One region of the Kocuria sp. KKT182 genome, then DNA from elsewhere that is predicted to be linked to it. Evidence: riboswitches for the same ligand, from Rfam matches in the RefSeq annotation. Region 1 holds a riboswitch; each other region holds the start of a gene.
The links. A riboswitch is a leader RNA that binds a small molecule or an ion and turns the genes downstream of it on or off. The one in region 1 is predicted to bind S-adenosylmethionine.

Region 1 (5,517 bases):
GACGATCAGCGGCCGGCCGGCGGGCTGCGCCACCCGCTCGCGCGCCGTCCGGGCCGCCGCCACGAGGTGCTCCAGCGACGCCCTCGTCTCCTCGTAGCCGCGGGTCTTCAGGCCGCAGTCCGGGTTGACCCACAGGGTCCGCGCCGGGACGTGCTCGAGGGCCCGCTCGAGCAGCTGCTCGATCTCCTCCTGGGAGGGCACGCGCGGGGAGTGGATGTCCCACACGCCCGGCCCGATGCCCCGGGAGAAGCCGGCGGCCTCGAGGTCGGTCAGCACCTCCATCCGGGACCGGGCCGCCTCGATGCTCGTGACGTCGGCGTCCAGGCCGTCGATCGCCCCCACCACCTCGCCGAACTCCGAGTAGCACAGGTGGGTGTGGATCTGGGTCTCGTCCCGCACCCCCGAGGTGGCCAGGCGGAACGCGTCCACCGACCAGCCGAGGTAGGCGGGCTGGTCCGCGCGGCGCAGCGGCAGCAGCTCCCGCAGCGCCGGCTCGTCCACCTGGATGATCCCGATCCCGGCGGCCTCGAGGTCCGCGACCTCGTCCCGCAGCGCGAGCGCCACCTGGTTCGCCGTCTCGCCGAGCGGCTGGTCGTCGCGCACGAAGGACCACGCGAGGATCGTCACCGGGCCAGTCAGCATGCCCTTGACCGGCTTGTCGGTGAGGGACTGGGCGTGGCCGATCCACGGCACCGTGAACGCCTCGCCGCGCAGGCCCGGACCCTCCCGGCTGACGTCGCCCCACAGGATCGACGGGCGGGTGCAGCGGGAGCCGTAGGACTGGACCCAGCCGTGGACGGTGGTCGCGAAGCCGTCGAGGTGCTCGGCGAAGTACTGGACCATGTCGTTGCGCTCCGGCTCGCCGTGCACCAGCACGTCCAGGCCCAGCTCCTCCTGCAGCCGCACGACCCGCTCGATCTCCTCCCGCAGGAAGGCGTCGTACTGCGCGTCCGTCAGGGCGCCGGCGCGGTGCCGGGCGCGGGCGGCACGGACCTCGGCGGTCTGGGGGAAGGATCCGATCGTGGTGGTGGGCAGCGGGGGCAGGGGGCCGGAGGCCGTGAAGGCCCGGCCGTCCTGGGCGCTCCGGCGGACCTCCGCGGCAGACCGTCCGATGTCCGCGGCGGTCAGCGACCCGGCGCGCTCGCGCACGGCCGCGTCCCGGACCCCTGCGGCGTCCTGCCGGGTGCGGCGGGCCTCGGCGGCCTCGGCCAGCTCCGGCGCGACCGCCTCTGTCCCGGCGGCGAGACCGCGGGCCAGGGTGACGATCTCGCCGACCTTCTGGTCGGCGAAGGCGAGCCAGCTCCGCAGCTGCGGGTCCAGCCGGGTCTCCTCGGCCACGTCGTGCGGGACGTGGAACAGGGACGTGGAGGAGGCCACGGACACCTGGGCGCCCCCGCGGGCCAGCTCCGCGAGCTGGTCGAGCCGGCCGGCCAGGTCGGCCCGCCACACATTGTGCCCGTCCACGGCGCCGGCCACGAGCACGGCGGAGTCCTCGCCCCGGAAGAGCTCCAGCTCCTCGGCGGTGGGGGCGGCGCCCTTGACGAGGTCGAGGTGCAGGGCCTCCACCCCGGAGCAGGCCAGCGGGTGCAGCAGCGGCCCGGGGGAGCCGTAGGACGTGGTGACGAACAGCTGCGGGCGCCCGGTCACGGCGGTCAGGCCCGTGTAGGCGTCCCACACGGACGAGGCGAGCTGCTCGCCGGTGACGTCCTGGTCCGCCACGAGGGCCGGCTCCTCCAGCTGCACCCAGTCCGCGCCGGCGGCGGCGAGCTCCTGGAGCAGCCGCGCGTACACGGGCAGCAGCTCGGGGAGCCGCTGCAGCGGGTCGAAGCCCGCGGGGGCGTCGTCGTCGGCCTTGGCGAGGAGGAGGAAGGACACCGGGCCCACGAGGACCGGGCGGACGGTGAAGCCGTGCGCGGCGGCACGGCGGACGTCGGCCACGAGCCGGTCGGCGGTGGCGCGGAGCGGGGTCTCCGGGCCGATCTCGGGCACGAGGTAGTGGTAGTTGGTGTCGAACCACTTGGTCAGCTCGAGGGGAGCGCGCCCGGCGTCGCCGCGGGCCAGCACGAAGCTCGCGTCGAGGCCGAGCCGGCCCTCGGCGTCGGCGAGATCGGCGAAGCGGGCCGGCACCGCCCCGAGGGCCACGGTGGTGTCCAGGACCTGGTCGTAGAGGGGGAACGCCGCGGGCAGGGACGAGTCCCGGGCGCCGAGGCCCAGCTCCACGAGCCGGCGGTGGGTCGCCAGCTGCAGGTCGGCGGCCGCAGACTCGAGCTCCTCGCGGGTCGAGCGCCCGGCCCAGTAGGCCTCCAGGGCCTTCTTCAGCTCGCGGCGGCGGCCGATCCGGGGGTAGCCGGTGATGGTGGCGGCGGGGAACGGGACAGTGGTCATGGTGGTCTCCTGAAGGGGTGTCGAGGGGTCGTGCGGAACGGTGGGTGGGCGCGTGCTCAGGCGGGGAGCAGAAGGTCCTCGAGCGCGACGGGCACGTGCGGGACGCGCGGGAGGTCCACGTGCTCCAGCAGGTCGAGCGCGGCCCCGTGCTCGTTGAAGGTGTAGAGGTGCAGCCCGGGGGCGCCGGCGTCCAGGGCGGCGCGGGCCAGCCGCGCCGCGAAGGCCACGCCGGCGCGGTGCCGCTCGGCAGGACCGGGCGCGTCCTCCAGCGCGGCGGCCAGGCCCGGGTGGGGCGCCAGGCCCGCCAGCCGGCACAGCGTCCGGAGCCGCCGCGGGTCGGTGACCGGCATGATCCCCGGGACGATCGGGATCGTCACCCCGGCCGCCCGCGCCGCCGCGACCAGGCGCTCGTAGCGCTGCGGGCGGAAGTAGACCTGCGTGATCGCGAAGTCCGCCCCGGAGCGCTGCTTGGCCAGCAGCACCTCGACGTCGTGCCGGAAGGACGGCGACTCCGGGTGCCGGGTCGGGTAGGCGGCCACGCCCACGGCGAGCCGGCCGGCCGCCAGGGCCGCGGTGTGGCGCTGCTCGACCTCGCGCACGAGCTCCACGAGCTCGCCGGCGTGCCGCAGCTCGCCCGGCTCGGCCCCCGGGTCGAGGTCGCCGCGCAGGGCCAGGACGCCCCGGACGCCGCGGCGGACCAGTGCGGCCACGGTCTGCTCCAGCTCGGCCCGGGTGCTGCCGACGCACGTCAGGTGGGCCAGGGGCCGCAGGCTCGTGCGCGCCAGGAGGTGGTCGAGCAGGGCGAGCGAGCTGTCCCGGCGCTGCTCGTCCCCGCTGTACGTCACCGAGACGTGGTCGGGACGGGTGGGCTCGAGCTCCTCGATGGTCCGCAGCAGCGTGTCGGCGCTCGCCGCGCTGCGCGGCGGATAGAGCTCGTAGGACAGGGACGGCGGCGCCGGCCGGGCGGTCGGGCGTGGTGTCACGTTCTTCCTCCAAGGGTCACCCCGAGGGAGGGCAGCAGCCGTCCCGGAGTGGACCCGGGAGGCTGCGACAGCTCCATCGGTCCTGGCGGGAGCACCGTTCCGCGCACCCCGTGGCGGGGGCGCGGATGGTTGCTGCGGCGTCGACGAGCCAGGTCTCTCGGCCGCTCTGGATAGATGCAGGACCCATTCCAGCGGCTGCCCCGCCGCGCTGCCAAGTGCGGGCGCCCAGAAGACGCCGGTGCGCCGACTGTGACGACCGCGGCGTCACAGGACGCAACACGGACGCGCGACGACGCACCGGCGGCGAGGCCCATGAGGAGCGCAGGTCCGGGGCCGTCACGATCCGGTCTCGGGTCTTGCCGGGCCGGGGCGGGCGGCCTAGTCTTTGACAACCAACAGGTTGATCAAGGAATCAGTTGACGAACACCGTGGATCCCGGCGACGACGAGCTCGACAGGGCCTTCCTGGCCCTGGCCGACCCGGTCCGCCGCCGCATCGTCGCCCGGCTCAGCCGCGGACCGGCCACGGTCACCGAACTGGCGGAACCCTTCGCGATCTCCCTCCAGGCGGTCTCGAAGCACATCCAGGTCCTCGAGCAGGCGCAGCTCGTCACGCGCACCCGTGACGCCCAGCGCCGGCCCGTCCACCTGGACCCCGCACGGCTCGAGGCGCTCACCGCGTGGATCGACCGGTACCGGCTGGTCCGGGAGGAGCAGTTCCGCCGCCTCGACGCCGTGCTCGACACCCGAGCCGCGGACCGCGGCCAGCACACCCAGGACTGAACCATGGGACACGCACTGCACCTGACCGTCCCCGACGGCCTGCCCTTCATCGACTTCGAGCGCGAGTTCGACCACCCCGTGGCCGACGTCTTCCGCGCCCACGCCGACCCCGAGCTGTTCCGGCAGTGGATCGGGCCGCGCGGGCTGCGGACCCGGATCGACGGCTTCGAGTTCCGCCCCGGCGGCGCCTACCGGTTCGTCCAGCGCGGCGAGGACAGCACCGAGGAGTACGCCTTCCGCGGCGTCTTCCACACGGTGCGCGAGAACGAGCTCGTGGTCCAGACCTTCGAGTACGAGGACTGGCCCGACGCCGTGGACCTGGAGTACCTGCATTTCGAGGACCTGGGCGACGGCCGGTGCCGGCTGCGCGGGCACACCGTCCACGCGTCCCAGGAGGCCCGCGACGGGATGGTCGGATCCGGCATGGAGAAGGGCGTGGCCGAGGGCTACGAGCGGCTCGAGGAGCTGCTGGGCGGGCGGACCGCGCAGGGCGGGGTCTGACCGTGGACTGGACGCTCGAGGTGGTGCTGGTGCCGGTGCGCGACGTCGACCGGGCCGTGGAGTTCTACCGGGACCAGGTCGGCTTCCACCTCGACCACCACACCACCACCGAGCAGATGGACATCGCCCAGCTGACCCCGCCCGGGTCCGGCTGCTCGATCGTGGTGGGCAACCTCCCCGCCCACCGGGAGATGGCCCCCGGATCCCTGCGCGGGCTCCAGCTGGTGGTCGCGGACGCCCGGGCGGCCCGCGAGGAGCTGCTGTCCCGGGGCGTGGAGGTGAGCGGGATCACGGTGCTCGACGAGCGGGACGGCGGCACCGTCTTCGGCTTCAGCGACCCCGACGGCAACTCGTGGGCGGTCCAGGAGCTGCGGGTCCGCGCCGAGCGCCCGCTGATCCCGCCGGAGCACCGCCTCTGACACCGTCACCGGCGCCGGCGACGGCCGCGCACCGCGGCATGTCCTGTGCCCGTGGCCCCGGCGGAGCCGCGGCTCCGCCGGATCAGTCCTGCGGGGCGTGCTCGGCCCGGCGGCCGAGCACCTTCGAGGCCAGGGCGATGAGCGCCACCAGCCCGGCCGTGAGCAGGAGCTGGCCCCGCACGGCGCCGTCGAGCAGCCCGAGCAGGACGATCCCGGCGAGGAGCGCCAGCGCCAGGTACGACAGCCACGGGAAGGCCCACATCCGCAGGGGCAGCTCGGTGCCGTCCCGGTCCGCGCGGCGGCGCAGGACGATCTGCGAGACCAGGGCGAGCCCCCAGACGACCAGGCAGGTCGCGCCCACGGTGTTGAGCATCCACAGCAGCACGGTCTCGGGCCACAGGTAGTTCAGCACCACGGCGGCGAAGCCGAAGAGCACGGAGACGACCA
Region 2 (5,517 bases), 860 kb from region 1:
GGGCACCATCATGTCGAAGGCGTTCAGCAGCAGGGGGCGGCTCATACGGTGGTCCTCTCGGGGGTGGGCTGGGTGGCGCTCGCGGCGGCGGTAGTCGCGAGGGCCGGGTCGGCCGCGGTCCGGCCGGCGTGCAGATCGGTGAGTTCGGTGCCGCGCCGGTCCCGGGCGGGATCCTTCGCGGCCAGGGCGGCGACGACGGAGAGCACGGCCAGCACGGAGAGGTAGCCGGCGATCAGCCACGGGGTGTCCCCGCCGGCGGCGAAGAGCAGGGCGGCGATCAGCGGCATGAGCCCGCCGCCCAGGACGGTGCCGACCTGGTAGCCGAAGCTCACGCCCGAGTACCGCACGTGCACGGGGAACTGCTCGGCGAACCAGGCCGCCTGCGGTCCGTAGACCGCGTCGTGGACGAGGTTGATGCCGAGGATGACCACGAGCGGCAGCAGGGCGAGCGGGCCGGCCTCGAGGAAGGCGAACAGCACCCAGCCGAAGACGCCGATCGCCGCGTAGGCGGTCACCGAGACGACCTTCCGGCCCACCCGGTCGGACAGCCAGGCCCAGAACGGGGTGGAGAACAGGCCGATGGCCGAGGCGATCATCACCGCGGTCACGCCCGCGGCGCTGTCCCCGCGCACGTCCCGCAGGTAGGTCAGCATGTAGACCGTCACCAGGTAGTAGACGGCGTTCTGGGCCAGGCGCAGGCCGATCGTCACCAGCACCGGGCGGCGGTGGTGGACCAGCAGCTCCCGCAGGGGGGCCTTGGCCACGTTCCCCGAGGCCCGGTGCTCCAGGAACTCCGGGGCGTCGGCCACCCCGAGGCGGATCCACAGGCCCACCGCCACGAGCAGGGCCGAGAGCAGGAAGGGGATGCGCCAGCCGTAGGCGGCGAACTGCTCCTCGCTCATGACGTTCTGCACGATGAAGAACGCGCCGGTGGCCAGCAGCATGCCGGCGGAGGAGCCGATCTGGGTGAAGGACCCGAAGAACCCGCGGTGGCGGGCCGGTGAGTGCTCCACGCTCAGCAGCGCGGAGCCGCCCCACTCGGCACCGGCGGACAGGCCCTGGAGGATGCGCAGGACCACGAGGCCGACGACGGCCCACCAGCCGATCACCTCATAGGTGGGCAGCAGGCCGATCAGGGTGGAGGCCACGCCCATGAGCAGCAGCGAGGCCACCAGCAGGGCCTTGCGGCCGATCCGGTCCCCCAGGTGCCCGGCGATGATCCCGCCCAAGGGTCGGGCGATCACCCCGACCGCGAGCGTGGCGAAGGACGCCACGATGCCGCCGAGCTCGGTGGCCATGGGGAAGAACTGGACGTTGAAGACGAGTGCGGCGGCGGTGCCGTAGAGGTAGAAGTCGTACCACTCGATGGTGGTCCCGGCGAAGGCCGAGGCCAGGACGCGCTTCTTGCCGTGGACGATGCTGCTGCGGCCCGGGGCGGCCGTGGTCGTGGTGCTCATGCGTCAGGCTCCTGGGGTTCGGTCGGCGTCGGCCGTGACATCGGTCGTGGCGCCGGTCCTCGCGTCGCCGATGGCGTTCAGGCCCTCCGGCAGGGTGCCGTTGATGAGGTAGTCGCCGAGGGCTCGGGCGCGGAAGGCGATCGGGTTGTGGGTGGCCACGGTCTGGGCGTTGCGCCAGTGCCGGTCCAGGCCCTTGGCCGTGGACGTGGCGGAGGCGCCCACGGTGAGGAACAGGTCCTGGGCCGCGCCGAGCGCCAGCTCCGGCACGGTGACCTGGGCGTGCTCCACGGCGATCTCGGACTCGTGCAGCGCCGCCGGGAGGGCCCCGGTGAAGTCCGGCCGGTCGGCGCCGGCCGCTGCGGCGGCGGCGATCCCGGCGTCCAGGGCGCGGGCGGCGTGCAGGACGGTGGCCTCGGCGGCGAAGGCCTTGGCGGAGATCCGCCCGGTGGCCTCCTGGATCAGCGGGTCGTCGCGGAACGGCAGGCCGAGCCCGGTGTTGAAGGTCCGCCGGCGTCCGGCGATGGTCTCCACCGCGTCCCGCCGGGCCGCCCGGGCGATGCCGGCCAGCACGGCCAGCAGCACGAGCTGGAAGAAGGCGGCCTCGTGGACGGCCTCCGCGCTGCCGGCGGTGCGGTCCAGCACGGCGTCCTCCGGGACGCGCACCCGCTCGAAGACCGCGGTGCCGGTGCCGGTGAGCTTCTGCCCGAAGCCGTCCCAGTCGTCCTCGAGCGTCACGCCCTCGGCGTCCGTGGCGACGACGGCGAAGCGCCGCCCGTCGCGGCCGTCCAGGGCGGCCGAGACGCGGGTGTAGTCGCAGAAGACGGAGCCGGTGGCGTAGAACTTCCGGCCGGTGAGCTCCCAGCCCTCGGCGGTCCGGCTCAGCACGGTGTTCAGGGTGCCCAGCGCGTTGCCGCCCTTCTCCGTGGAGGCGTTGCCGACGGTGGCTCCGGCCAGCACCCGCGGGTACCAGACCTCCTGGAGCTCCCGGGGCAGGAAGCGCAGGGACTCCACGAAGCCGTGGTGGGAGCGGTAGAGGTGGGCGATGTTGGAGTCGGCCTCGGCCAGGTCGACCAGCAGCCGGGTGAAGTCCTCGAGGCTGACCCCGGGGCCGCCGTGGGCCGCCGGGACGCGCAGGGCACCGAACCCGGCCCGGTCCAGCCGGCCGACCTCCGCGTAGGGCAGCGCGCGCCGGAGGTCCCGGTCCAGGGCGCCGGCGGCGATCTCCGCGAACAGCGGCCGGAAGTGCTCCCGCAGCCCGGCGTAGTCCCCGGGCAGGCCGGCGGCGAGGTCCGTGCCGGCGCGGGGATGGGCGGTGGTCTCCTCGACCGTGCTCGGGGTCATGCGGGGGTCCTCTCGGTCGCACCGAGGATTGCCGGTCGGCCGGTCGCGCCGGGGGCGGGCCCGGTGGCGGCAGCGCCGGAGGCTGACGTCACGGACCGACTGCAGATCCGGGATCTCCATCGGTTCTGGCATTAGCACCCTGACCCCGGTGGAGGGCGGGTTGCTGCGGCGTCGTCGAGCCAGATCTCTCAGCCGCTCTGAATGGGGCGCTTGCCATGGCATCAGACCGCCCGGTCCGGGACCAACCGGATGACGGGCGCACGTCATGGAATGTCACGACGGCGTCACAGAAGGTCACGTCCTCCGCGGTGGTGTAGCGGTGTGCCGCAGGAGACCGGATCAGTAGACCGGCTGGTCCGGGTCCACCTGTGCCGCCCAGGCGAGCACCCCGCCCTCGAGGTGGCGGACCCGCTCCTCCCGCCCGGCGTAGAAGGAGCGCAGCGCGGCGAGCGCGGTCGCGGAGCGGGCCCCGGCCTTGCAGTGCAGCACGAGGTCCGTGCCACGGGCCTCCGGGGGCAGGGCGTCCGCGCCGCGGTCGAGGATCTCCTGCAGCGGGACGGGCACGGCGCCGTCGATGGCCACGAGCTCCCGCTCCCAGTCCTCGCGCACGTCCACCAGGGCGAAGGACGCCTCCCCGCGCTCCCGGCGCTCGAGCAGCCGGGCCAGCTCGGCCGACCCGACGGTCTCGGAGGCGTCCGCGCCGGGCAGCGCGCAGACCGCGGCGGGCTGGGCCACCGCGGTGACCGGGGCGGCGTCGGGATCCGGGGTGAGCCGCATCTCGCGCCAGGTCATCGCGAGCGCGTCGTGCAGCAGCACCCGTCCGAGCAGGGGCTCCCCGGTGCCGGTGACGAGCTTGACGGCCTCGGTGACCATGACCGCGCCGACGGTGGCGGGGAGCATGCCGAAGACCCCGCCCTCGGCGCAGCTGGGCACCTCGCCGTCCGGCGGGGCCTCGGGGTAGAGGTCCCGGTAGGTGGGCCCGTGCCCGGCCCAGAACACGCTGACCTGCCCCTCGAAGCGCAGGATGGAGCCCCACACGCAGGGTGTTCTGGTCAGGGCGGCGGCGTCGCTGACCACGTAGCGGGTCGCGAAGTTGTCGGCGCCGTCCAGGACCAGGTCGTACCCGCCGATGATGTCCACGGCGTTGTCCGCGTCCAGCCGGACGGGGTGGGTGCGGACCTCCACCAGCGGGTTGAGCGCGGTGACGGCCTCGGCGGCGGAGACGGCCTTGGGACGGCCGACGTCGGCGGTCGTGTGCACCACCTGGCGCTGCAGGTTGGAGACCGCCACCACGTCGTCGTCGACGATCCCGAGGGTCCCGACCCCCGCCGCGGCGAGGTACTGCAGGGCCGGGGACCCGAGCCCCCCGGCGCCGACGACGAGCACGCGGGCGTTCCGCAGCCGCCGCTGGCCGAGGGTCCCGATCCCGGGCAGGGTCAGGTGCCGGGCGTAGCGCTCGAGCTCCTCGCGGGTCAGTTCGGGGCCGGGCTCCACGAGCGGGGGCAGCGGGCTCACGGCCGCTCCCCCACGGGCGCCCAGTCCCCGCGCGGCACGTCCGCCGGGCCGACTGAGGAGCCGGCGGACGACCCGTCGGCCCGCCCGGCACCGGCGGCGTCCGTGTCGATCCGCCCGGCCATCGACGAGGACGCCTGGGCGTGGCGGCGGGCCGGGATGCGCCCGGCACCGGCGGCGAGCCGGCCGGCGAGCACGGCGTGGCGCATCGCGGTGGCCATCGCCACCGGGTCCTGGGCGCGGGTGACGGCGCTGGCCAGCAGCACGGCGTCGCAGCCCAGCTCCATGGCCAGGGCGGCCTCGGAGGCGGTGCCGATCCCGGCGTCGAGCACCACGGGCACGGACGCCCGGGAGGCGATGAGCTCGATGTTGTGCGGATTGAGGATGCCCAGCCCGGTGCCGATGGGAGCGCCCAGGGGCATCACCGCGGCCGCGCCCAGATCCTCGAGCCGGCGTGCGACGGCCGGGTCGTCGGAGGTGTAGGCGAAGACCTTGAAGCCGCGGGCCACGAGCTGCTCGGTGGCGTCGAGGAGCTCCACGACGTCGGGCAGCAGCGTGTCCTCGTCCGCGATGACCTCGAGCTTGACCCAGTCGGTCTCGAGGGCCTCCCGGCCGAGCTCGGCGGTCAGCAGCGCGTCCCGGGCGGTGTAGCACCCGGCGGTGTTGGGCAGGATCCGGATGTCATTGCGCTCCAGCAGCGCGAAGAGGGAGTCGCCCTGGCCGGGGGCGTAGCGGCGCAGGGCCACGGTGGTCAGCTCGGTGCCGGAGGCCAGCAGCGCCTGCTCCAGGGTGTGCAGCGAGCTCAGGCCGCCGGTGCCCATGATCAGCCGGGAGCTCAGCTCGATGCCGTCGAGCACGAGCGGGTCGGGGTGCGGGGCGGTCACGTCAGCCTCCCTGGACGGCGGTGATGATCTCGATGGACTGGCCCTCCGCCACGGGGGTCCGCCGCCAGCGGCTGCGGGGCACGACCGCGGCGTCCACGGCCACGGCCACGCCGAGGCGCCCGCCGTCCAGCGGGGCGCCGTCGGGGCCCAGGGGGCGGCCGACGGTCTCGGCGACGAGGTCGACGACGGTCGCCTCCGCCGCCACGCGGTGCGGGCGGCCGTTGAGGGTGATGGCGGTCATCGGGTGCTCCTGCTCCGGGGCCCGGGCCCGGCGGCGGCCGGCGCGGGATCCCCTCGACGGGCCTCGACGGGGCGGTCGAAGC
Region 3 (5,517 bases), 1.7 Mb from region 1:
GGCGCGAACGGCGGCTCGTGCTCGAGCCACGGTCCCAGCACACAGCCGACCGCCGCCCCGACGGCCACCTCGGCGCCGAACAGCAGCAGCACGGCGGGACCGTCCGGTCCCACGTCCGTGAGCCGCCCGAGCCCCAGCGAGCCGTGCGCGAGCCAGCTCAGGAGCATCACCAGCACGCCGGCGACGGCGCCCACGAAGACCCCGGTCAGCAGCGTCGAGAGCGGGTACGTGATCCAGCGCGCGGGCAGCCGCAGCGCCATCCAGTCGTCCAGGTGGTTCTCCCCCTCGCGCAGGAACCACCAGCCGGCGAGGACGCCGGCCAGGACCGGCAGCACGACCACCACGAGCGCCCAGGCCGGGAGCTCGGCGGGCGGCAGCGCGGCGAGCGCCGGGAGCAGCGGCACGGGCCCGGCCTCGGTGCCCAGCGGAGAGGCGTGCGTGCCGGAGCCGAGCTCGAAGCCCGCGCCCGTGGCCCAGGCCAGGGCGTAGACCGCGAGGTTGGGCAGGTAGCCGAGCTGGAGTCCCGTCAGCGCGGTGTCCCCCGGCACGCCGGTGCCCAGCCGCTGGTAGACGCCCACCACGTCGTTCCAGTTCCAGAACAGGGCGGCGGCCAGCAGGGCGGCCCCGGCCCCGACCCCGGCCACGGCCGCGACGAAGCCGGCGCGCAGCACCGCCCACACGTAGGACCCGGCCCAGCGGGAGTACTGGCTCGTGCGCTCGACCCACGCGGCGGCGTTGACGCCGATCAGTCCCGGCAGCGACCGGGAGGCCCGGTACGCGCCCACGAAGCCGCCCAGGGCCACGGGGACGAGCGGGAAGACGGCGGCCGCGGCCGGGCTCGCCGAGACCTCCCCTCCGCTGAAGAGCAGCGCGGCGGCGGCGCCGAACGCGGAGTAGGCGGCCAGTCCGCTGAGGTACGGCTGCCAGAACTGGCCCTCCCAGCAGGCGCGGGCCAGCCGTCTCCCGGCGTGCCAGGAGAGGGCGAACGGCACCAGGGTGAGCCCGAGCGGGACGAGGTTGAGCGTCCCGGTGGTCGCGGGCAGCCCTGCGCCCGGGTCCAGGGCCACCTGGAGCGGGGTGAGGTGGGCGAGCAGCCACACGTGACCGGAGAGCACGAACCCGCCGGTCAGGCCGAGGGTGTCGAAGCCGTCGGCGAGCCACACCATGAGGACGGTCAGCAGGACCAGCAGGTAGGACACCACGGCCACGGAGCCGAGTTCCAGCACGCCCTGCAGCCACAGCGGCATGGGCACACCCCGGCGGTCCGGGCGTGCAGCGGGGGAGGACAGGCCTTGGGAGTTCATCACCGACCATCCTCCCACGCCCGGGCGGCACCCCGGCCGAGGCTTCACGGCGCCTTCACCGGCGGGCCACGCCCCGCTCGCCGTCCGGTCGCCCGGCCCCGGCAGGCTCGGGAGCATGAGAGTCGCCGTGGTCGCCGAGCAGTTCCTCCCCCACCTCAACGGAGTCACCCACTCGGTGCTGCGGGTCGTCGAGCAGCTGGTCGCCGGCGGGCACGACGTCGTGGTCGTGGCGCCCTCCTACGAACCCGCGCCGCTCGGGCGCCCGGCGGAGCAGGTCGTCGAGGACCTCGACGGGGTGCCGGTGCACCGGCTGCCAGCCGTTCCGCTCACCGGCTACCCCGCCGTGCGGGTGGCCGGCGGGACCGTGGCCCGGGTGCGGCGGCAGCTGGAGCGCTTCCGGCCTGACGTGGTCCACGTGGCCTCCCCGTTCGTGCTGGGCCGCCGGGCGATCCTGGCGGCCCAGCAGCTCGGGGTGCCGTGCGTGGCGGTCTACCAGACCGACGTGCCCGGCTACGCGGCCAAGTACGGGGCCCCGTTCCTCGAGCAGCTCCTGTGGGGGCACGTGCGCTCCATGCACAACCTCGCCACGCTCACGCTCGCGCCGTCCACCGCGGCGGTCCGGCAGCTCACCGAGCACGGCGTCCAGGACGTGCACCTGTGGCGGCGCGGGGTGGACACCACCCGCTTCTCCCCCCGGCACCGGGACGAGCGGTGGCGGGAGGAGGTCGGCGGCGGCCGGCGGATCGTCGGCTACGTGGGCCGGATCGCCCCGGAGAAGCAGGTCGAGGACCTCTCCGCGGTCGCGGACCTGCCCGGCACCCGCCTGGTGGTCGTGGGCTCGGGCCCGGAGGAGGACGCCCTGCGCCGCCGGCTCCCGCAGGCCCACTTCACCGGGCGCCGCAGCGGTGCCGACCTGGCGCGCATCATGGCGTCCTTCGACGTGTTCGTCCACCCCGGCGAGTTCGAGACGTTCTGCCAGACGATCCAGGAGGCCATGGCCTCGGGGGTGCCGGTGGTCGCGACCGGCCGGGGCGGTCCCCTCGACCTCGTGGACCGGTCCCGCACCGGCTGGCTCTATCCCCCGGGCGATCTCGGGGCGCTGCGCGGGTACGTGGCGGATCTCCTGGGCGACGAGGCGAAGCGGGCCGCGTTCGGCGTCGCGGCGCACGCGGCGGTCCAGGGCCGGACGTGGGACGTGCTGGTCGGGCAGCTGCTCGAGCACTACGAGCGCGCCGTGGCGCTCTCGGCGCAGGGGCAGGGGCGCAGCCGCCGGCACCGCCGGGCCGTCTGAGGGCTACCGGCGGGCGGGGGACGCATCCAGTACGGGCGCCCCGGTGCCGGCGTACCGCCCCGGCTCCGCGGTCAGCACGGTCAGCCCGTGGACCAGGGCCGTGGCCGCGGTGAGCCCGGCGAGCGGGTCGGCCGCCCCCGTCGCGGCCAGTGCTCCCCACGCCCGGGCCACGGCGGCGTCCGCGGGGAGGACCCGGCCCGGGAAGCGCAGCTCGAGCTGCTCCGCCCACAGCGTCTCGTCGGGCCGCTCGGCGAGCAGCTCCCCGAGCACCGTGGCGGGCAGGAACAGCCGCCGGTGTCCGTGCCGGCGCAGGACCTCGGCCAGCTCGGGGCAGCGCTCCGGGGTGCGCACCCCCAGCAGCACGGAACGGTCCAGGAGGAGGTCCACGGCGGCGGGCCTCAGGCCGCGGCGGCGAGCTCCCCGCGGGCCGGAGCCAGCAGGAAGTCCACGAACTCGGTGCGGACCTGCACCACGCGGGCGTAGTCCTCGACGCTCATGGCGGAGACGCTGATCGCCGGGACGCTCGGCGCGGGGTCGCGGCGGGTCCCGTCCCCGGTGGCCGGGACGGCGTGGGAGGGCTGGGGGAACGCGCCCGTGCGGGCGGCGGAGTGGCGGGGGTCGGACATGACCGGGATCCTTCGTGCGCTCTTGCTCGCACCGGGTACCGCTGCTGCGGCGATGCGAGCCGCTTCGTCATCCGAACCACCCGTGAACATGGGGTTGGTGCCCGGTCAAGTCGGAGCTTGCCGACCGGGTCTCTTGAAGCTCTCCCCATTGAACCACATCGGCCGAACAGTGTCCGCGTGCGGCGACCTGGCCGGATCCGGTGCCCCCTCCTGTGCACAGGCCTTCCCCGGGGTGTCACCGCCCGGACATCTCGACGACACATCGTTGCGCTGGAATGGGTCCCGTAGGACCGGGGACGGCGCAGGCGACGGCCCCGCGCATTACGTTTCAGTGACACAACTCACGACTCGCTTGTCGAGGTGTCGGTGCCGCGGGGTAGCCTGAACCTGCTTCTCGAGATGCGGCGTCCACGCCCTCGGCCGGAGATCGACGATCCCCGGCGGAACCGTGGAGGGGCTCCGACCCGCTGCGCGCCAACCCGATGTTCCCGGGTGGATCGGATGACGAAGCGGCGGGCAACGCCATCGGATGCCTGCAAGAACGTCAGGAGAAAACATGACCATGTCCGAAGAAAGAACAGCCATCACCACCGACCAGCGCGAGGAGTGGATCGACGTGACCGTCACCGCCCTCCCCGATCTCCACCTCGTCCGTCTCACGTCGACCGACGGGGACGTGCAGGAGTACCTGAGCCCCGAGGCCGACGACCTGGCCGCCGCGGCGGAGCACACGGAGGGTACGGCGCAATGGTGCGCCAAGTACCGCCAGCTCCTCGTTCCCGGAGCCCTCGCGGCGACCGGACGGCACCCGTTCTTCAAGCTCCACCCCTCGTCCCTCCCGCTGTCGGCATAGCCGGCGGACAGGAGCGCACGGAGGCCGCAGCCCGTCGGGCTGCGGCCTCCGTCGTGCGGGAGGACGGTGACGTCCGGAGCGCCGGTGGGACCCGCGGGGTGCTCACTCGAGGCCGTAGTCCCCCGCCGAGCCCCAGCCGCCGCCGGCCTCGTCGGCGGAGCCGTCGAATCCCCACTCGGAGGCCTCGACCTCGAACGGCACGGAGACGTCCAGCTCGGCGTCGGAGACCCGGTTCACCACGAAGGGGTCCTCCGGCTCCTCCGCGGCGGGGAGCGGATCGGGAACGGTCACGGCGCTTCCTCCCGGTGCTGCTCGGCGGGTACGACGACAGAACCGCCGCCGGGCGCAGCCCGACGACGGTTCTGGAGGATCAACGGGCCGGAGCCCGCGGAAGATCCTTAGGAGATGACGTTGATGTTCGCAGCCTGGGGGCCCTTGGGGCCGTCCTGGGTCTCGAACTCGACGCGGTCGTTCTCGTTCAGCGAGCGGAAGCCGTTCGAGTTGATCGCGGAGAAGTGGGCGAAGACGTCCTTGGAGCCGTCCTCGGGGGTGATGAAGCCGAAGCCCTTGTCAGCGTTGAACCACTTGACGATACCGGTAGTCATGGGAGACCTGATCCTTCATGAGATGAACGTTTCCCGACGTTCGAGAAACAAAACAGTTGTGATGCATGGAAAACGTCTTCTCAGAAAAACTGCTGCACCCGAGTGGGCCGAACTGCTTGAAAGACAAAAACGAACCTCAACAACTCCAGACTACTCTACACGAGATCCGGCGCCGCACCACCCGGGACGGGGCGCCGGACCCGGCCCGGCACCGGGGACCGCTCAGACCGGCGGGGCGCCGAGCTCGATGAGGAGCACTCCGCCGGCGATGAGGGCCACCCCGGCCGCCGTCACCCAGGTGAACGGCTCGCGGAACAGGACCCGGCCGGCCAGTGCCGTCAGCGCCACGCCGGAGGCCGACCAGATGCCGTAGGCGACGCCCAGCGCCATGCCCTCGGCCAGGACGAGGCTCAGGCAGGTGAACGCCACCAGGTAGCCGACGGCCACGGCGGCGTACCAGCGGCGGCGGCCCCGGGCGGCCATCCGCAGGGACAGGGTTCCAGCGACCTCGGTGAGGATCGAGACACTGAGGAAGAGCCAGGCCATCAGGCCGCCTCCTCGGTCTCGGGGGCGGGGCGGCGGGAGCCGAGCTCCACGCAGAGCACGCCGGCCACGACCAGCACGATCCCGGCCAGCACGGCCGGGCTCAGCCGCTCACCGTAGACCACGGCCGCCGCCAGAGCGGTGAGCATCACCCCGAGGGCGGCCCACACGCCGTAGGCGACCCCCACCGGCATGCCGCGGCGCAGCACGGCCGCCAGGAGGGTGAACGCGGCGAGGTAGCCGGCGACGACGAGCGCGTACCAGGCGGGCTCGTCCAGAGCCGCCTTCAGCGACA
Region 4 (5,517 bases), 1.8 Mb from region 1:
CTCGCTGATCGGCCTGTTCTACCTCTTCACCCTCATCCTGGGCTTCGGCGCGGCGGCCCTCATCGGCGCCGAGCGGATCCAGGCGGCACCCGGCGGCGTGAACTCCGCGGCCCCGCTGCTGGCCTTCGAGCTCGGCGGGTCCCTGCTGATGGGCATCATCGCGGCGGTGGCCTTCGCCACGATCCTCGCGGTCGTCGCCGGCCTGGCCATCACGGCCTCGGCCTCGTTCGCCCACGACATCTACACCAGCGTGATCAAGAAGGGGAACTCCGATCCCCGCAAGGAGCTGAAGGTGGCGAAGACCACGGTGGTGGTCATCGGTCTCGTCTCCATCGCGGGCGGCATCGGCGCCCAGGGCCAGAACGTCGCGTTCCTCGTGGCGCTCGCCTTCGCGGTCGCGGCCTCGGCGAACCTGCCGACCATCCTGTACTCCCTGTACTGGCGGCGCTTCACCACCCGGGGGGCGGTCTGGTCCATGTACGGCGGCCTGATCATCTCGGTGGGCCTCATCGTCTTCTCCCCGGTCATGTCCGGCACCGAGACGTCGATGATCCCGACGGCCGACTTCGCGTGGTTCCCGCTGCAGAACCCGGGCATCGTCTCGATCCCGGCCTCCTTCCTGCTCGGCTTCATCGGTTCCATGACGGAGCGCCGTCTCGAGGACCCGATCAAGCAGTCCGAGATGGAGGTGCGCTCCCTCACAGGCATCGGCGCCGAGAAGCCCGTCGCCCACTGACGGATTCCCCGCTCCCACCTGGGAGGATCCACCGGCCCGCCCGAAGCCCCGGCTTCCGGCGGGCCGGTCCGCGTCCGGGAGGAACGCGTCGATTGGCTAACGGGAACAGACAGGCGGCTGACCGTCGGCTAGGGTGAGGCGCAGAAGCAACCTCAGGGTATTCCAGGGATACTCGCCGGTTGCGTACAATAAAAGTCCCTCCCGGGACGGATAAGGAGCCATCATGGGAATCATCAGCTGGATCATCCTCGGCCTCATCGCCGGCGCCCTCGCCAAGCTCATCATGCCGGGCAGCCAGGGTGGCGGCATCATCGTCACGATCGTCCTCGGCATCGTGGGGGCCCTCCTCGGAGGCTTCCTCGGCTCGCTGATCGGCATCGGGGACCTGGAGTCCGCGTTCGACATCGGCACCATCATCACCGCCGTCGTGGGAGCCCTCATCGTGCTCTTCATCTGGGGCGCGGTCTCCGGCCGCAAGGGTCGCGCCACGCGCTGACCCCACCCCCGTCGGTCGCCGAGGCCCCGTCCACCGCTCCCGGTGGACGGGGCCTCGGCCCGTTCCGGGCCGTCCGCAGGCACCCCCTGCGGGCACCGCACCGAGGAGTGGCGCTGGGGGATACTGGGGCCATGACGCCCCCCGCCACCTCGCCCCGCACCCGCCCGACACCCGAGCTGCGCGCCCTGGCCGCCGCCGGCCCCCGCCGGATCAGCGTCCTCGGCTCGACGGGCTCGATCGGCACCCAGGCGCTCGACGTCGTGCGGGCCGCCCGCGAGCTCGAGGGCGCGGACCCGTTCACCGTGGTCGCCCTCGCCGCCGGAGCACGGCACCTCGAGCTCCTCGCCGAGCAGGCCCTCGAGACCCGCGCCGCGCTCGTGGCGACCAGCGGCACCGCCCAGGACGCCGCCCGGCTGGCCGGCCTCATCGCGGACGGGGCCGCGTCCGCCGGGGCCGGGGGATACCGCCCGGACGTCGTGCACGGGCCCGACGCCGCGTCCGCGGCCGCCGCCCACCCCGACGCCGACCTCGTGCTCAACGGGATCACCGGCTCCATCGGCCTCGCCCCCACGCTGGCGGCGCTGCGGGCCGGGCACCGGCTCGCCCTGGCGAACAAGGAGTCCCTGATCGCCGGCGGCGCCCTCGTCAAGGCCGCCGCCGCGGCCACCGGGGACCCGGACGCCCTGATCCCCGTGGACTCCGAGCACTCCGCGCTGGCGCAGGCGCTGCGCGGCGGCACCGCCGGGGAGGTGGACCGGCTCGTGCTGACGGCCTCCGGCGGGCCCTTCCGCGGCCGGTCCCGGGCGGAGCTCGAGACGGTCACGCCCCGGGACGCGCTGCGCCACCCGACGTGGGACATGGGCCTGATGGTGACGACCAACTCGGCGACCATGGTGAACAAGGCCCTCGAGGTGCTCGAGGCCCACCTGCTCTTCGACGTCCCCCTCGAGCGCATCGACGTGGTGGTCCACCCCCAGTCGGTCGTGCACTCCATGGTCCAGTTCGTGGACGGCTCCACCCTCGCCCAGGCCTCGCCCCCGGACATGCGCCTTCCCATCGCCCTCGGCCTGGCCTGGCCGCACCGGGTGCCCGGGGCCGCCCTGCCGTGCGACTGGACGCGCGCCACGGAGTGGACCTTCGAGCCCCTCGACCCGGTGGCGTTCCCCGCCGTCGAGCTCCTCAAGGCGGCGGGGGAGCGGGGCGGGACCTTCCCCGCCGTGTTCAACGCGGCCAACGAGGAGGCGGTGCACGCCTTCCACGACGGCCGGATCCGGTTCCCCGCCATCGTGGACACCGTCGAGGCGGTGCTGGGCGAGCACGACGACGACGGCCCGCTGGAGCTCGAGGCCGTGCTGGCGGCCGAGCGCTGGGCCCGCCGGCGGGCCCGCGAGGTCCTCGCCCGCTGACCGGGCCGGGCCCGGCCCCGCCGCACGTGCTAGTCTGTCAGGCGGATGACGAGTCCCAGCGTGCAGCCCTGGCTTGCTGGGCGGCAACCCTCTCCCGTAGTGGGGTGCCCCAGGTGAACCATCCGGCACCGGCCGACGACGGCCGGCGGCAAGTACGGTCCGACCGCGCACGCGCCCTCCGGCGCGCCCTCGACCGTGGCCGCCGGACCCGTTGGCCCCGGTGGAGACCTCCGACACCCCGGACCCACGGAAAGGCACCACATGCGATCGCAGCGCCTCCCCTTCCTCGCCCTGGCCACGACCCTCGGCCTCGCCCTCACCGCCTGCGGCGGCTCCGCCGGGGAGTCCTCCGGCGAGGGCGTGCTCGCCGACGACAAGGTCACCATCGGCGTGGTGGGCACCGACCCGACCCACGACGCCCTCCAGCGGGTGGCCGAGGAGCAGGGCATCACCGTCGAGTACGTCGACTTCTCCGACTACAACCAGCCGAACCCCGCCACCGAGTCCGGTGACGTGGAGATGACCTGGTTCCAGCACGTCCCGTTCCTCGCCGACTACAACAACGCGGCCGGCGGCTCCATCACCCCGATCGGCTCGACCTCGATCTACCCGCTGGGCCTGTACTCCAACCAGTACGACTCCGTGGAGCAGTTCCAGGAGGGCGACGAGATCGCGGTGCCCAACGACGCCGTGAACCTCTCCCGGGCCCTGCTCGTGCTCGAGGCCGCAGGTCTCGTGGAGCTGAGCAGCGACACCCTCATCCCCACCGAGCTCGACGTCGACACCGAGGCCTCCACGGTGCGGGTCACGCCGGTCTCCGCGGAGCAGACGGTGCTCTCGCTCGACTCGGTGGCCGGCTCGGTCATCAACAACGACTTCCTCTCGCGGGCCGACATCGACCCGCAGTCCGCGCTCGCCCAGGACGACCCCGAGTCCGAGGGCTCCCGCGCCTACGTCAACCTCTTCACCACCACGGAGGAGCTCGCCGACGACGAGACCCTCCGGCAGGTCGCGGACCTCTACCACGAGCAGGCCGTGCTCGACGCCGAGATGGAGGAGACCAAGGACACCGCCGTGCCGCTGCAGCTGGAGCCGGAGGAGCTCCAGGAGCTGACCGCGCGCTACCAGCAGGAGCTGAAGGACCAGGAGCAGTGAGCGCGGCGGTCCCCGCCGGGCCGCCCGCACCCGGGCGCCCGGACGAGGTGCTCGTCTCCTTCCGCAACGTCTCCAAGACCTTCCGCACCGGCTCGGGGCGGGCGGCGCGCGAGGTGCTCGCGGTCGACGACGTCACCCTCGACGTCCGCCGCGGCGAGATCTTCGGCGTGATCGGCTACTCCGGGGCGGGCAAGTCCACCCTCGTGCGCCTGATCAACGGGCTCGAGCCCGTGTCCTCGGGCTCCCTGACCGTGGAGGGCTTCGAGGTGGCCGGCCGGCGCGAGACCGAGCTGGCGCCCGTGCGGCAGGAGATCGGGATGATCTTCCAGCAGTTCAACCTCTTCACCTCCCGCACCGTCGCCGGCAACGTCGAGTACCCGCTCAAGCGGGCCGGCTGGCCGAAGGAGAAGCGCCGGGCACGGGTGGCCGAGCTGCTCGAGTTCGTGGGCCTCGCCGCCCGCGCCGGCAACTACCCGGAGCAGCTCTCCGGCGGGCAGAAGCAGCGCGTGGGCATCGCCCGCGCCCTGGCGACCAGCCCGAAGCTGCTCCTGGCCGACGAGTCGACGAGCGCCCTCGACCCGGAGACCACCCAGGAGGTGCTGCAGGTGCTGCAGCGGGTCAACCGGGAGCTCGGGATCACGATCGTGATCATCACCCACGAGATGGACGTGGTCCGCGCGATCGCCGACCGCGTGGCCGTGATGCAGGACGGGAAGGTCGTGGAGCACGGCTCCACCGTGGACATCTTCGCCCGGCCCCGCACCGAGACCGCCCGCCGCTTCGTCTCCTCCGTCCTGCACTCGGTGCCCGACGCCCGTGAGGTCGAGCGGCTGCGCCGCGCCCACCGGGGGCGCCTGGTGATCGTGGACGTCGGCGACGGCGTGGACATCGGCGGGGTGCTCTCGGACGGCGCCGCCCGCGGGGTCCGCTTCACCATCGCCTACGGCGGGATCAGCGTGCTCCAGGAGCAGTCGTTCGGGTCCCTGACCTTCGAGCTGACCGGTGCGGACGCGGCCGTGCAGGCCGTGGTCGACGAGATGTCCCGCATCACGACCCTGAGAGAGGTGGCCGCGTGAACGACTGGTCCGTCCTGGGACCCGAGCTGCTGTCCGCGCTCGGGGAGACCCTCTACATGGTGGCGGTCACGCTGCTGCTCGCCGGCCTGCTCGGTCTGCTCGTGGGCGTCGGCCTCTACGTCACCCGCCGGGGCAACATCCTGGAGAACCGGGCGGTGCACGAGGGCCTCAACCTCGTGGTGAACTTCGTCCGGCCGATCCCGTTCATCATCCTGCTGGCCGCGCTGGGACCGGTGACCCAGGGGGTCGTCGGGACCCGGCTGGGGCCCAATGCCGCGATCTTCGCGATGACCATCGGGGCCATGTTCGCGGTGGCGCGCATCGTCGAGCAGAACCTCATGAGCGTGGACCCCGGGGTCGTGGAGGCGGCCCGCTCCATGGGCGTCTCCCGCGGCCGGATCATCACCACGGTGATCCTGCCCGAGGCGCTGGGCCCCCTGGTGCTCGGCTACACGTTCCTGGTCATCGGCATCACGGACATGTCGGCGATGGCCGGTGCCATCGGCGCCGGCGGCCTGGGCGACTTCGCCCTGCGCCTGGGCTACCAGCGGTTCAACGACGAGGTCACGTGGGCGGCGGTCGCCGTCATCGTGGTCCTGGTCCAGCTCGTGCAGGTGGTGGGCAACCGGCTGGCCCGCCGGATCCTGC

Region 2: another riboswitch for S-adenosylmethionine. It lies ahead of ACZ2G1_RS13215 (acyl-CoA dehydrogenase family protein); the one in region 1 lies ahead of ACZ2G1_RS09050 (methylenetetrahydrofolate reductase).
Region 3: another riboswitch for S-adenosylmethionine. It lies ahead of ACZ2G1_RS17155 (hypothetical protein); the one in region 1 lies ahead of ACZ2G1_RS09050 (methylenetetrahydrofolate reductase).
Region 4: another riboswitch for S-adenosylmethionine. It lies ahead of ACZ2G1_RS00485 (MetQ/NlpA family ABC transporter substrate-binding protein); the one in region 1 lies ahead of ACZ2G1_RS09050 (methylenetetrahydrofolate reductase).

Annotation. Positions count from the first base shown of each region.
Region 1 is NZ_CM145757.1:1,953,342-1,958,858, reverse strand. It holds gene metE (5-methyltetrahydropteroyltriglutamate--homocysteine S-methyltransferase) at 1-2,385, opposite strand, end outside; gene ACZ2G1_RS09050 (methylenetetrahydrofolate reductase) at 2,442-3,368, opposite strand; SAM riboswitch class I at 3,439-3,545, opposite strand; gene ACZ2G1_RS09045 (ArsR/SmtB family transcription factor) at 3,797-4,150, shown strand; gene ACZ2G1_RS09040 (SRPBCC family protein) at 4,154-4,651, shown strand; gene ACZ2G1_RS09035 (VOC family protein) at 4,654-5,070, shown strand; gene ACZ2G1_RS09030 (amino acid permease) at 5,153-5,517, opposite strand, start outside.
Region 2 is NZ_CM145757.1:2,811,315-2,816,831, reverse strand. It holds gene ACZ2G1_RS13225 (LLM class flavin-dependent oxidoreductase) at 1-45, opposite strand, end outside; gene ACZ2G1_RS13220 (MFS transporter) at 42-1,457, opposite strand; gene ACZ2G1_RS13215 (acyl-CoA dehydrogenase family protein) at 1,461-2,798, opposite strand; SAM riboswitch class I at 2,912-3,006, opposite strand; gene moeB (molybdopterin-synthase adenylyltransferase MoeB) at 3,138-4,313, opposite strand; gene ACZ2G1_RS13205 (thiazole synthase) at 4,310-5,131, opposite strand; gene thiS (sulfur carrier protein ThiS) at 5,196-5,435, opposite strand; gene ACZ2G1_RS13195 (FAD-dependent oxidoreductase) at 5,432-5,517, opposite strand, start outside.
Region 3 is NZ_CM145757.1:3,700,466-3,705,982, reverse strand. It holds gene ACZ2G1_RS17170 (cell division protein PerM) at 1-1,304, opposite strand, end outside; gene ACZ2G1_RS17165 (glycosyltransferase family 4 protein) at 1,420-2,595, shown strand; gene ACZ2G1_RS17160 (PIN domain-containing protein) at 2,599-2,982, opposite strand; gene ACZ2G1_RS17155 (hypothetical protein) at 2,994-3,221, opposite strand; SAM riboswitch class IV at 3,235-3,360, opposite strand; gene ACZ2G1_RS17150 (hypothetical protein) at 3,778-4,074, shown strand; gene ACZ2G1_RS17145 (hypothetical protein) at 4,177-4,365, opposite strand; gene cspE (transcription antiterminator/RNA stability regulator CspE) at 4,473-4,679, opposite strand; gene ACZ2G1_RS17135 (DMT family transporter) at 4,902-5,225, opposite strand; gene ACZ2G1_RS17130 (DMT family transporter) at 5,225-5,517, opposite strand, start outside.
Region 4 is NZ_CM145757.1:111,356-116,872, forward strand. It holds gene ACZ2G1_RS00470 (solute symporter family protein) at 1-736, shown strand, start outside; gene ACZ2G1_RS00475 (GlsB/YeaQ/YmgE family stress response membrane protein) at 960-1,232, shown strand; gene dxr (1-deoxy-D-xylulose-5-phosphate reductoisomerase) at 1,364-2,638, shown strand; SAM riboswitch class IV at 2,683-2,799, shown strand; gene ACZ2G1_RS00485 (MetQ/NlpA family ABC transporter substrate-binding protein) at 2,900-3,793, shown strand; gene ACZ2G1_RS00490 (methionine ABC transporter ATP-binding protein) at 3,790-4,869, shown strand; gene ACZ2G1_RS00495 (methionine ABC transporter permease) at 4,926-5,517, shown strand, end outside.